3 regions of the Yersinia massiliensis genome follow, and region 2 is predicted to be linked to each of the others. Evidence: predicted binding sites of a transcription regulator. Region 2 holds the regulator's gene; each other region holds the start of a gene.

Region 1 (4,052 bases), 500 kb from region 2:
AGTCATGCGTGCAGCGCAATTCGCAGAAGACGCAAGTCCAATGGCCCATGCTATTCGCCCAGATAAAGTCATCGAGATGAATAACTTCTATACCCTAACGGTATATGAAAAAGGTTCAGAAGTGATTCGCATGATGCATACCTTGCTGGGCGAACAACAGTTCCAAGCTGGCATGCAGCTCTATTTTGAGCGCCATGATGGCAGTGCAGCCACTTGTGATGATTTTGTACAGGCGATGGAAGATGCTTCTAATGTCGATCTATCCTTGTTCCGTCGTTGGTATAGCCAATCAGGTACCCCGATACTGACGGTGCGTGATGATTATGATGCGGAAAAACAGCAATACCATTTACACGTTAGCCAAAAAACATTACCAACGGCAGATCAACCTGAAAAACTGCCATTGCATATCCCACTGGATATTGAGCTGTATGACAGCAAAGGCAACGTGATTGCGTTACAGAGAAATGGGTTACCGGTTCATCACGTACTGAATGTGACTGAAGCTGAGCAGACCTTCACCTTTGATAACGTAGCACATACGCCAATCCCATCCCTACTGCGTGAATTCTCCGCGCCAGTTAAGTTGGATTACACTTACAGCGATCAGCAACTGACGTTCCTGATGCAGCATGCGCGTAATGAGTTTTCTCGTTGGGATGCGGCGCAAAGTCTGTTAGCCACCTATATCAAGCTTAACGTTGCCAAATATCAGCAGAAGCAGCCATTGAGTTTACCGACTCACGTGGCGGATGCCTTCCGCGCAATATTACTTGATGAGAACCTCGATCCCGCTTTAGCAGCACAGATCCTGACGTTACCGTCAGAAAATGAAATAGCAGAACTCTTTACGACGATTGATCCACAGGCCATCAGTGCAGTACATGAAGCGATTACACGCTGTCTGGCCCAAGAACTATCAGGTGAGCTATTGGCTGTTTATGTCGCGAATCTAACGCCGGAGTATCGGATTGAGCATGGTGATATTGCCAAGCGGGCATTGCGTAATACTTGCTTGAGTTATCTGGCCTTTGGTGATGAAGATTTTGCTAACAAGCTTGTGTCTTCACAATACCATCAAGCCGATAATATGACGGATTCATTGGCTGCAATGGCGGCAGCAGTGGCGGCACAGCTACCTTGTCGCGATGAGCTATTAGCCGCCTTTGATGTACGCTGGAATCATGATGGCTTAGTGATGGATAAATGGTTTGCACTACAAGCTACCAGTCCTGCAGCGGATGTATTAACACAGGTACGCGCTTTGCTTAAGCATCCAGCATTTAGCCTAAGCAACCCAAATCGGACTCGTTCTCTGGTGGGTAGCTTTGCTTCTGGTAACCCAGCAGCATTCCATGCAATTGATGGTAGCGGTTATCAATTCCTAGTCGAGATTCTCAGTGACTTGAATACCCGCAATCCGCAGGTTGCTGCGCGGTTGATTGAACCTTTAATTCGCTTAAAACGCTATGATGCAGAACGTCAGGCGCTGATGCGACAAGCACTGGAACAATTAAAAACGCTGGAAAACTTATCCGGTGATTTGTTCGAGAAAATTACCAAGGCGTTGGCGGCATAGTATTTAATGCCATTTAGCTATCTGAGAGGGCAGAAATGCCCGCTCAGGTTGCAAACAAACACCGATAACTCAATCTGGAACGGTGAGGACAGGCAGAAGAGTAAAGCGTCCGCGCCAAGGATGGCGCGGCTCGAGCCATCAGGGATGATTTTACGGCGTCTTTACGATCTGCTTGTCCTCTCCGCGCTAGGTGTCTTATCAGTTATCTGAGAGGGCAGAAATGCTCTTTTTGTGTCTTTGTCTCTTCTTACTTGCAAATAATTAACACTTTGTTATCAAGCAAGTGTGACTTGCTATTCTTTGCGCGGCTTTACTTAGCAAACGTTTACTTTCCTGAAAGATGAATTTACCATTCCCGCATCTATCCACATGTTGGCAGCCGGTCAGCTAACCACCGTGAATATGTGTCACCACATAAATTGAACGTCACTGGCTGTAGAACGACAGAATTAATACCCGCTAACGGTTTGTCACCGGTCGCTCAGGAGATCACATGTACTATCCTCTCGTCAAAAAAGCACTCTTTCAGCTTGATCCAGAACGTGCTCATGAGTTCACGTTTCGCCAGTTAAAACGTGTTACTGGTACTCCACTTGAGTTTTTAGTACGCCAGTCAGTACCCACTAAACCGGTCAGTTGCATGGGCTTATCATTCAAAAACCCAGTTGGCTTAGCTGCCGGTCTGGATAAAGATGGTGAGTGCATTGATGCTCTCGGTGCGATGGGCTTTGGCTTTATCGAAGTTGGCACGGTGACACCACGGCCACAGTCAGGTAATGACAAACCAAGGCTATTTAGGATCGTTGAAGCTGAAGGTTTGATCAATCGGATGGGGTTTAATAATCACGGCGTTGATAACTTAATTGAGAACGTTAAAAAATCCCATTTTGGCGGTATTTTAGGGATTAATATTGGTAAGAATAAAGATACGCCAGTTGAACAAGGTAAAGACGATTACTTGATTTGTATGGATAAAATATATCCATACGCTGGATATATTGCGATTAATATTTCTTCACCTAATACACCGGGGTTGCGATCTTTACAGTATGGTGAAGCATTAGATGATTTGTTAGCGGCAATTAAAAATAAGCAAACTGAATTACAGCAAAGACATCATAAGTACGTTCCGGTTGCCGTAAAGATCGCACCGGATCTTACTGAAGATGAATTGATCCAAATAGCCGACAGTTTAGTTCGCCATAATATAGATGGTGTTATTGCCACTAATACAACACTCGACCGTTCTCTAATTCAAGGATTAAATTATTGCGAACAAGCGGGTGGATTAAGTGGCCGACCATTACAACTACGCAGCACTGAAGTGATTCGCCGTTTATCGCAAGAGCTGCAAGGGCGTTTGCCAATTATTGGTGTTGGTGGAATTGATTCAGTCACCGCTGCGCGAGAAAAAATGGCCGCTGGTGCTTCTTTGATTCAAATTTATTCCGGATTCATCTTCCGTGGACCAGGTTTGATTAAGAATATCGTTACTCATATCTAATTATTTAAGCTCATTACTTGCCGGGGGGTTTATTTATTCCTCCGGCTCGTCTATATTTTACTCCGATAGATTAAATCTACAGCGAAAGCCTTATATGAATTTAATCCCTTTTGATGGGTGAATACTCAAATATTGAGTCAATGAAGTTGGCAGCATGGCGGGAAGGAAAGAATATGCGGATTAAACCAGACGATAAATGGCGTTGGTATTTTGATACCGAACACGACCGACTGATGTTGGATTTAGCTAATGGTATGATATTTCGCTCGCGTTTCCCGTCTAAAATGCTAACGCCTGACGCCTTTGACGAATCTGCATTTTGTGTTGACGATGCCGCGCTTTATTTTGAATTTGAAGATCAATGCCGCCAAATAAAACTCAGCCATGAGCAACGTTCAGAATTAGTTTTAAACGCACTGGTTGCATTTCGTTTCTTAAAACCGTTAATGCCTAAAAGTTGGTATTTTGCTCAGCAGCCGAAATCACTTACGCCGCAAAATGCTGAGTTAGCCGCAGTAAAAGTATTAGATAGTGGTGAGGATGTACGTTTGTTAGTCGTTGAGTCGGGTGACAGCGCCAGCTTATGTTTATTAGCCCAATCTCAGGTGACGTTAGCAGGGCGGCAGCTAATGCTGGGTGATGCAATAAAGATCATGAATGACCGCTTATTGCCGTTAGTCATTGAAGAGGTTTACACCGCCCCAGCCTTTGATCTGGATAGAGCGGTTTAATCCCTTTCTTATTTGAAGCTATTGCAATGTTAGCAACAAATATTGATCCGCATTGCTGACTTAAGTCAGTTCAACAGAATATTCTTATTTACCGCTAAGGGTTATGTTCCCTTTGGGGATGCAGCTGCAACAAAGAATCGTCCCATCATTGCCAATAGCACTTTGTTTTAACGGTGCGACATCGCCATCGACTAACGTAATTCGACAACAGCCACATATCCCTGCACGACATGAATAG
Region 2 (4,052 bases):
CGGCTGAGCAAAAGAAAGGTCAAGTCAGCCAAGCCAGCCCTGATGATCGTAAGAAACGCAAAACTGATAAAAGTACCAAAAAAGCGAAAATAACCAGCGATAAAACGAGCCCAACTAAAGTGACCGCCCGTAAAACCGCGGCCAACGCTCATAAAAAGAAGATTACCACCAGTACGGGCAAGAACATCAAAAAGAAAGCACAAGAAGTCAGTAAAAAGACGGCGACAAATACCCGTACGACTAAAAAGATAAATACTAATACAGCAACCGACAAAAATAGAGCTGGCGCTAAAAAAACAGAAAAAATCGCTTATGGTCGGCAGCGAATTAAAACTCAAGGTAAAGCCAGCACAGAATTAATCGCGAATAATAAAATTAAACTCAGCCCCGCCCATAAAAAGCGCTATCAACACGCAAAACAAACTGCAATGAGTAAGCTGATGAAACAAGTCGGTAAACCTTATCGTTGGGGGGGCACCTCTCCGAATACAGGTTTCGATTGTAGTGGGCTTATTTATTACGCGTACAAAGATGTCATCAGAATAAAAATGCCACGCACTGCTAACGAAATGTTTCATTTACGTGATGCCGCACCAGTGAAACGTGCAGAATTAGAGAGCGGTGACCTGGTGTTCTTTAATATCGCCAATCGCGGTGTTGCCGACCATGTCGGTGTTTATTTAGGTAACGGCAAGTTTATTCAGTCACCTCGTACTGGTGAAGAAATTCGTATTAGCATGATGGATAACGACTACTGGCAAGATCATTATGTGGGCGCGCGTCGCGTGGTCACACCTAAAACGATTCGCTAAATCTTCAATCTCCCGATACCCAGCAGATTATTTGCTGGGTGAGTGACCATCAATCGCTTTCTCAATAATGATAACCATTGTGACTCTCCCCCACTCAATAACCACTATTATATTATGGTTATAACTGTCATTCCCGTTGAAAGTTGCTAAAATTAATACCCACAACAAAAATACAACAATTTTGGTTTATCCGCTCTTCGCCACATCATAACCGATGGTTTTTGATGAGATTTGAGGAGCAAACACCCTGAGCAACCCCGAAAGGAGCAAGCAATGTCATTTGAATTACCGGCATTACCTTATGCGCAAAATGCGCTGGAACCACACATTTCAGCTGAAACACTGGAATACCATTATGGCAAGCACCACAACACTTATGTGGTCAACCTTAATAATCTAATTAAAGATACAGAGTTTGCTGGCAAAACGCTGGAAGAGATCGTGAAAACATCTAGTGGCGGTATTTTTAACAATGCTGCTCAGGTTTGGAACCATACCTTCTATTGGCATTGTCTGTCGCCGAATGGTGGTGGTGAACCTCAGGGTAAAGTAGCTGACGCCATAAATCAGTCATTTGGGTCTTTTGCTGATTTTAAAACGCAATTTACCGATGCTGCGGTTAAAAATTTTGGTGCTGGTTGGACTTGGTTGGTCAAAAAAGCAGACGGTTCACTGGCCATTGTCAGTACATCGAATGCGGCTACCCCGCTGACCACCAACGATAAACCGTTACTGACTGTAGATGTATGGGAACACGCTTATTATATCGACTACCGCAATGCGCGGCCTAAATACCTGGAAAACTTCTGGGCGCTGGTGAATTGGTCTTTCGTTGAGACGAATTTAGCCTGATAAGGCGAATAAACGCGAGAGGATGTGTTGATACATCAGTATCACTAAAATCGATAACCATAATAAGGGCGGGTAAACCGCCCTACTTGTCACGCTATACCGGCAAGCGGTTGACTTAATTCATTACCGCCACGAAGCTAAAGGCAATAATCATTGCCAATGCACCAACAGTCGTAATCAGCGACATTTTCAGATTGGTATCCATAAAAACTCCTCAGCCGGTCAATTTGTAGTAGGGAAAAGGCACATAGTTAGTGTGTTAAATTATCTTCCCACAATTCAGAAAAAAAATCTTCTGCTCATTACTCACTTTATAACTTTGATTACCCCTTTCACTTTTCCTCCAGATCAGCCAAAATTCGCAGTTCATAACTGCATACTGGCCAATAACGTCCAACAAATACTCTCAGACAGCCCGCTGATTCCATTTTCCAGCCTAATAATATGCTTCTGTCTGAATGGTTTCGAGTATGTAGGCAAACGATTAACAAAATACTGACCTGCTGTAACAGGTGAGCTTAGGAGTTATTTTTTATATGGCAACGATTAAAGATGTGGCCAAACACGCGGGTGTGTCCACCACCACCGTTTCGCACGTGATTAACAAAACTCGTTTCGTCGCCGAAAATACTAAGGCTGCCGTGTGGGCGGCCATTAAAGAACTGCATTATTCGCCCAGTGCTGTGGCCCGCAGTTTGAAAGTTAATCACACAAAATCCATCGGCTTGTTAGCAACCTCCAGCGAAGCCCCCTATTTTGCCGAAGTAATAGAAGCGGTTGAAAACAGTTGTTATAGCAAAGGCTACACGCTGATTCTATGTAACTCTCATAATAATCTGGATAAGCAAAAAGCGTATCTGGCGATGTTGGCGCAAAAGCGTGTCGATGGGTTATTAGTGATGTGTTCAGAATATCCAGAGCAACTTCTTGGGATGCTGGAAGACTATCGCAATATCCCGATGGTGGTGATGGATTGGGGTACAGCGCGGGGTGATTTTACTGACTCTATTATTGATAATGCTTTTGAAGGCGGTTATTTGGCCGGTCGCTATCTTATTGAACGCGGCCATCGCGATATTGGTGCCATTCCGGGGCAGTTATCTCGTAACACCGGCGGAGGTCGCCATCAAGGCTTCCTTAAGGCATTGGAAGAAGCGAATATTGAGCTGCGTGATGAGTGGGTAGTTCAAGGCGATTTCGAGCCAGAATCAGGCTATAAGGCCATGCATCAAATTCTGACACAAAAACATCGTCCAACGGCCGTATTTTGTGGCGGAGATATTATGGCGATGGGCGCGATTTGTGCAGCCGATGAATTGGGCCTGCGAGTGCCACAAGATATTTCGGTGATAGGGTATGACAACGTGCGTAATGCGCGCTATTTCTCACCAGCACTGACCACCATTCATCAACCCAAAGAACGATTAGGTGAAACGGCATTTGCCATGTTGCTCGATCGTATCGTCAGCAAGCGCGAAGACCCACAGACCATTGAAGTTCACCCGAAACTGGTTGAGCGACGTTCTGTTGCTGATGGTCCGTTCCGCGACTACCGCCGTTAATCAAACTCTGCCGGTAATGACTCATCTTCCGGCGCAAAAAACATCTATTTGGTAACGCCCTGCTGCCAGTAGCAAACTTCGCTACCGGCGGCACTATCGTGCGGTCAATCACAGCGCAATCACTCATTTTCGTCTTTCAGCCACTCATCATTCAATGTGACACTGTCACCCAAATATTCAAGTAACCAAGCCAACGCGGGTGAATGGTTATTTTGCTCCCAAGTCATGCAGCAAGGGCTATCTGGTAAGGGTTCTGTCAACGTCAAAGCAGCTAACTTCCCTTGTGCAATCAGTGGTGAAACCATATGAGTCGGTACCATGCCTACGCATAAGCCTGCACACAGGCAATCAATCCCTGTCACCCAGTCCGGTACCACCAGCCGCTGCTGATTATCAAGTGTCCAAGTGTCTCGCTTGGGTAGATTCTGCGCGGTATCCTCCAAACATAATGAGGGAAATGGCCGTAACTGGTCATCGGTCAAAGGCCCTGTTAACTGGGCCAACGGATGTTCAACACTCACAACACACTGCCAGCTCAAAAATCCCATATCGCGAAATACAAACCGCCCGCCAACAGGCACAGCGCGAGTCGCGCCAATGGCCATTTCTGCTTGCCCGTCGACTAACACATCCCATACGCCATTGAACACTTCATAGCGTACCCGCAATTCAATATCGGGAAAATGCCGATAGAAATCTAAGATTAAGCGGCGGCTGCGAGCTGGCTTAACGATTTTATCTATCACGATGGTCAATTCCCCCCGCCAACCATTCGCGACTTGCTGGCACTGTCGACGTGTGCCATTCATTTTTTTGATAACATCAC
Region 3 (4,052 bases), 2.4 Mb from region 2:
AGATGGGTAATAGTAGATAAAGTTTAATCACGAGCACATTGACGATATCAATGAAGAACGCCCCCACCATCGGTACCACCAAAAAGGCCAAATGAGAGGGACCAAAACGGTCAGTGATCGCCTGCATATTAGCGATGGCCGTCGGTGTTGCACCTAGACCAAAGCCACAGTGCCCTGCCGCCAGTACCGCCGCATCATAGTTTTTCCCCATCACCCGATAAGTGACAAAAATAGCGTATAGCGCCATCACCAACGCCTGTGCCGACAGGATAACCAGCATCGGCAAGGCCAAAGATGCCAACTCCCACAGTTTTAGGCTCATTAATGCCATCGCTAAAAACAGTGACAAACTGACGTTCCCCAGCACCGAGACCGCGCGATCAAACACTTTATAAAAACCAATTGTCGACAGCGTATTACTGAGGATCACCCCAACAAATAGTACGCAGACGAAGGTGGGCAGCTCAAACATCGTGCCCTGTAGCCAGCCGGAAATCACATGGCCCGCCATCAAACAAATGGCAATCATGGCGATAGTTTCGACCAACACTAGCGATGTAATCATGCGGCCAGCAGAGGGTTTTTCAAACGCAGAAGGCACTTCGCTGTCTTCTGGTGAGCCGTCAGGGGTGGAAGAGTGCTTGACCAAATAACGGGCCACTGGGCCGCCAATCAACCCACCGAGGACTAAACCAAAGGTCGCACAGGCCATCGCGACTTCAGTCGCATTTTCAAAGCCATAGCGCTCAACAAACACTTTACTCCACGCCGCACCAGTGCCATGACCACCCGATAAGGTAATGGAGCCGGCCAATAATCCCATCAATGGGTCTAGTCCCATCAACTTCGCGAGGGCAACCCCAATCGCATTCTGCACGAGCAGTAAACCGACGACGACAAAGACAAAAATACTCAGCGCCTTGCCACCCGCACGTAAACTGGCCAAATTAGCATTCAGCCCGATGGTCGCAAAGAATGCCAACATCAAGGGATCTTTCAGTGACATGTCAAAACTGATTTCCCAGCCGAGTGTCTTTTGCATCAGCAGCATCATAAATGCCACGAGCAAACCACCAGCGACCGGTTCGGGAATGGTGTATTTTTTTAGAAAAGGGACAGTTTTTACGAGTTTACGGCCTAGCAGTAAAACCAAACAGGCCGCGACGAGCGTGCCATAGGTATCGAGATGAAACATCTTGGTACTCCATGCGATTAAAATATCGAATAAAAATATGACGTTAGACAGTTCCTTAATAAACGCCAAAGCTGTAGAGGGGGGATTAGAAAAAAAATCTCGCCTAATTACAAGTTTAGCCGTTAAAAAAATTGGCTGATTGATGGAGAGAAATATTTATAAAAATGCAGCGCAACCGATTGCTTTTGTGAGGCGGATCATTAAAATGCCCTCTTTGCCGATCAGGGTATTCCATTCCATGTCTACGCAATCTGCCGAACTTGATGCGCCACAGCAGCCAACCACTCGTCCGAGTGAATTAATATATCGTTTAGAAGACCGCCCACCTCTTGCCCAAACACTGTTTGCCGCCTGCCAGCATTTATTGGCGATGTTTGTCGCAGTCATTACTCCTGGCCTACTCATTTGTCAGGCACTTGGATTACCGGCAGAAGATACTCAGCGTATTATCAGCATGTCCTTGTTTGCCTCGGGTTTGGCATCGCTACTGCAGATTAAAACGTGGGGACCGGTAGGCTCTGGCCTGTTATCGATTCAGGGCACCAGTTTTAACTTTGTTTCGCCGCTGATTATGGGTGGGCTGGCGCTGAAAAATGGGGGGGCTGATATCCCAACGATGATGGCAGCACTGTTCGGTACCCTGATGGTCGCTTCCTGTACCGAAATTATTCTCTCGCGCTTCTTACATTTGGCGCGCCGAATTATCACCCCATTAGTGTCTGGGATTGTGGTGATGATTATCGGTCTATCATTGATTCAAGTTGGCCTGACATCCATTGGCGGCGGCTATGCTGCGATGAGTGACAATACCTTCGGCGCCCCGAAAAACCTGTTATTAGCCGGTGCCGTTTTGGCGGTGATTATTTTGCTAAACCGCCAACGTAACCCTTACTTGCGCGTGGCCTCGTTAGTTATCGCCATGGCGGTCGGTTATTTATTGGCTTGGTCATTGGGGATGCTGCCTGAGAGCCGTCCAGTCGTGGATACCGCTCTGATTACCATTCCTACACCCTTGTTCTATGGGTTGTCTTTTGACTGGAATCTACTCATACCACTGATGCTCATCTTTATGGTGACGTCTCTCGAAACCATCGGTGATATCACGGCGACCTCAGATGTGTCAGAGCAACCGGTTCATGGCCCGCTATATATGAAGCGCCTGAAAGGGGGAGTGCTGGCTAATGGCTTGAACTCTATGCTGTCTGCGGTGTTCAACACCTTCCCTAACTCCTGCTTTGGCCAGAATAATGGGGTGATTCAACTGACGGGTGTTGCCAGCCGTTATGTCGGTTTTGTTGTCGCGTTGATGTTGATTGTTCTGGGCCTGTTCCCTGCGGTTGCCGGATTTGTGCAGCATATCCCTGAGCCGGTTCTGGGAGGCGCAACTCTCGTCATGTTCGGCACTATTGCTGCTTCTGGCGTGCGTATTGTGTCGCGTGAAACCCTGAATCGCCGCGCAATTATGATTATGGCGTTATCATTAGCGGTCGGTATGGGTGTCGCACAACAACCGATGATCCTGCAATTTGCACCTGACTGGATCAAAACACTGCTCTCTTCTGGGATTGCCGCCGGTGGTATCACTGCCATCGTGCTTAACTTACTCTTCCCACAAGAAAAATAATCTCTACACTCATTCATCACTGAAATGGCCGGTCGTAAACGATACCGGCCATTTTTTTATGTACTGATGATAGATTGTCGCTTGAGCTAATGGACAATTTGCGGCATAAACAGAGTTCCTTGTATCGAAAGGCGTGGATTTACCAGATGAAATTTCTCGGGAAAGTGCTGCTAACGTTATTATTACTCTTGGTGCTATCCGTAGTGCTCTGCTACGTATTACTCCAGACCCGCTGGGCCGCCGAATGGCTGAGCCGCTGGGTTAGTGATAACAGCGAATATCAACTTTCTCTGGGGAAGATAGATCACTCCTGGTCCACACCTGGGCAAATCAGTTTGACTGATGTGACGTTCGGGCGCGACAATCAGCCCCCTCTACTTGTAGCCCAACAGACGCTCCTTGGTCTGAGCTGGCGGCAACTCACCGAACCTCGTCATCTTCTTAGCCTGAATTTGCAAAATGGCAGTTTAACCCTTAGCAACAGTCCCTCCCCACTGCCTTTACAGGCTGATACCCTGCAATTAACCAATATGGTGCTGAATACGACGATTGAGCCAACAAATTCAGCAGGCCAATGGAAAATGACTGGCCAGCAAGTCACGGGGGGGTTAGTGCCGTGGCAGCCGATGGCAGGTAATAGTCTGGGGGAAAATGCTAAATTTCAGTTTAGTGCCGGTACATTGACCATTAATGGCATCGTCGCACAGCGACTCTATGTGCAAGGTTCGATAGACAAAAATGCACTGACACTGACGACATTCGGTGCTGATATCGCTCAAGGGGAACTAACAGGTAATGCCAGCCAATCCGCTGATGGCAGTTGGATAGTGGATCGCCTGCGCCTCAGTAATATTCGCCTGCAAACCTCCGCGACCGTAGACGATGTTTGGGATACTTTTTTAAAACTGCCGCCAATAACATTGAAACGTTTGGATTTGATTGATGCACGAGTCGAAGGGAATAATTGGGCCTTCAATGATCTCGACCTGATGCTAAAAAACATCACCTTTAAGCAGGGTGATTGGCAAAGTGATGAGGGAGAAATGTCCTTCAATGCAGGCGATATTATTAAAGGTAATATTCATCTGATTGACCCGATCGCCACCTTTGCTTTATCGCCCGCTGGCGTGGCGATTAATCAGTTCTCAACACGTTGGCAGGATGGCCTGCTAAGAACTCAAGGGCTTTGGGCTCGTGATACCCATCGCCTGCAACTGAATGAACTGACCCTAG

The links. Region 2 encodes PurR, which represses purine synthesis genes. Its sites were predicted from a motif close to CANGCAAACGTTTGCNTG; they were not measured.
Positions count from the first base shown of each region.
Region 1: a site for PurR is predicted at 1,894-1,911, ahead of pyrD (quinone-dependent dihydroorotate dehydrogenase). Genes of this name have one in related genera too.
Region 3: a site for PurR is predicted at 1,364-1,381, ahead of gltS (sodium/glutamate symporter). Genes of this name have one in related genera too.

Region 1 is NZ_CP028487.1:3,034,025-3,038,076, reverse strand. Features, by position in the region: gene pepN (aminopeptidase N) at 1-1,579, shown strand, start outside; gene pyrD (quinone-dependent dihydroorotate dehydrogenase) at 2,073-3,083, shown strand; gene DA391_RS14270 (cell division protein ZapC) at 3,257-3,814, shown strand; gene DA391_RS14265 (YcbX family protein) at 3,899-4,052, opposite strand, start outside.
Region 2 is NZ_CP028487.1:2,537,033-2,541,084, forward strand. Features, by position in the region: gene DA391_RS11850 (C40 family peptidase) at 1-812, shown strand, start outside; gene sodB (superoxide dismutase [Fe]) at 1,086-1,664, shown strand; gene DA391_RS11860 (YnhF family membrane protein) at 1,780-1,869, opposite strand; gene purR (HTH-type transcriptional repressor PurR) at 2,201-3,226, shown strand; gene punR (DNA-binding transcriptional activator PunR) at 3,346-4,052, opposite strand, start outside.
Region 3 is NZ_CP028487.1:4,892,357-4,896,408, forward strand. Features, by position in the region: gene gltS (sodium/glutamate symporter) at 1-1,195, opposite strand, end outside; gene DA391_RS22725 (uracil-xanthine permease family protein) at 1,434-2,819, shown strand; gene DA391_RS22730 (AsmA family protein) at 2,966-4,052, shown strand, end outside.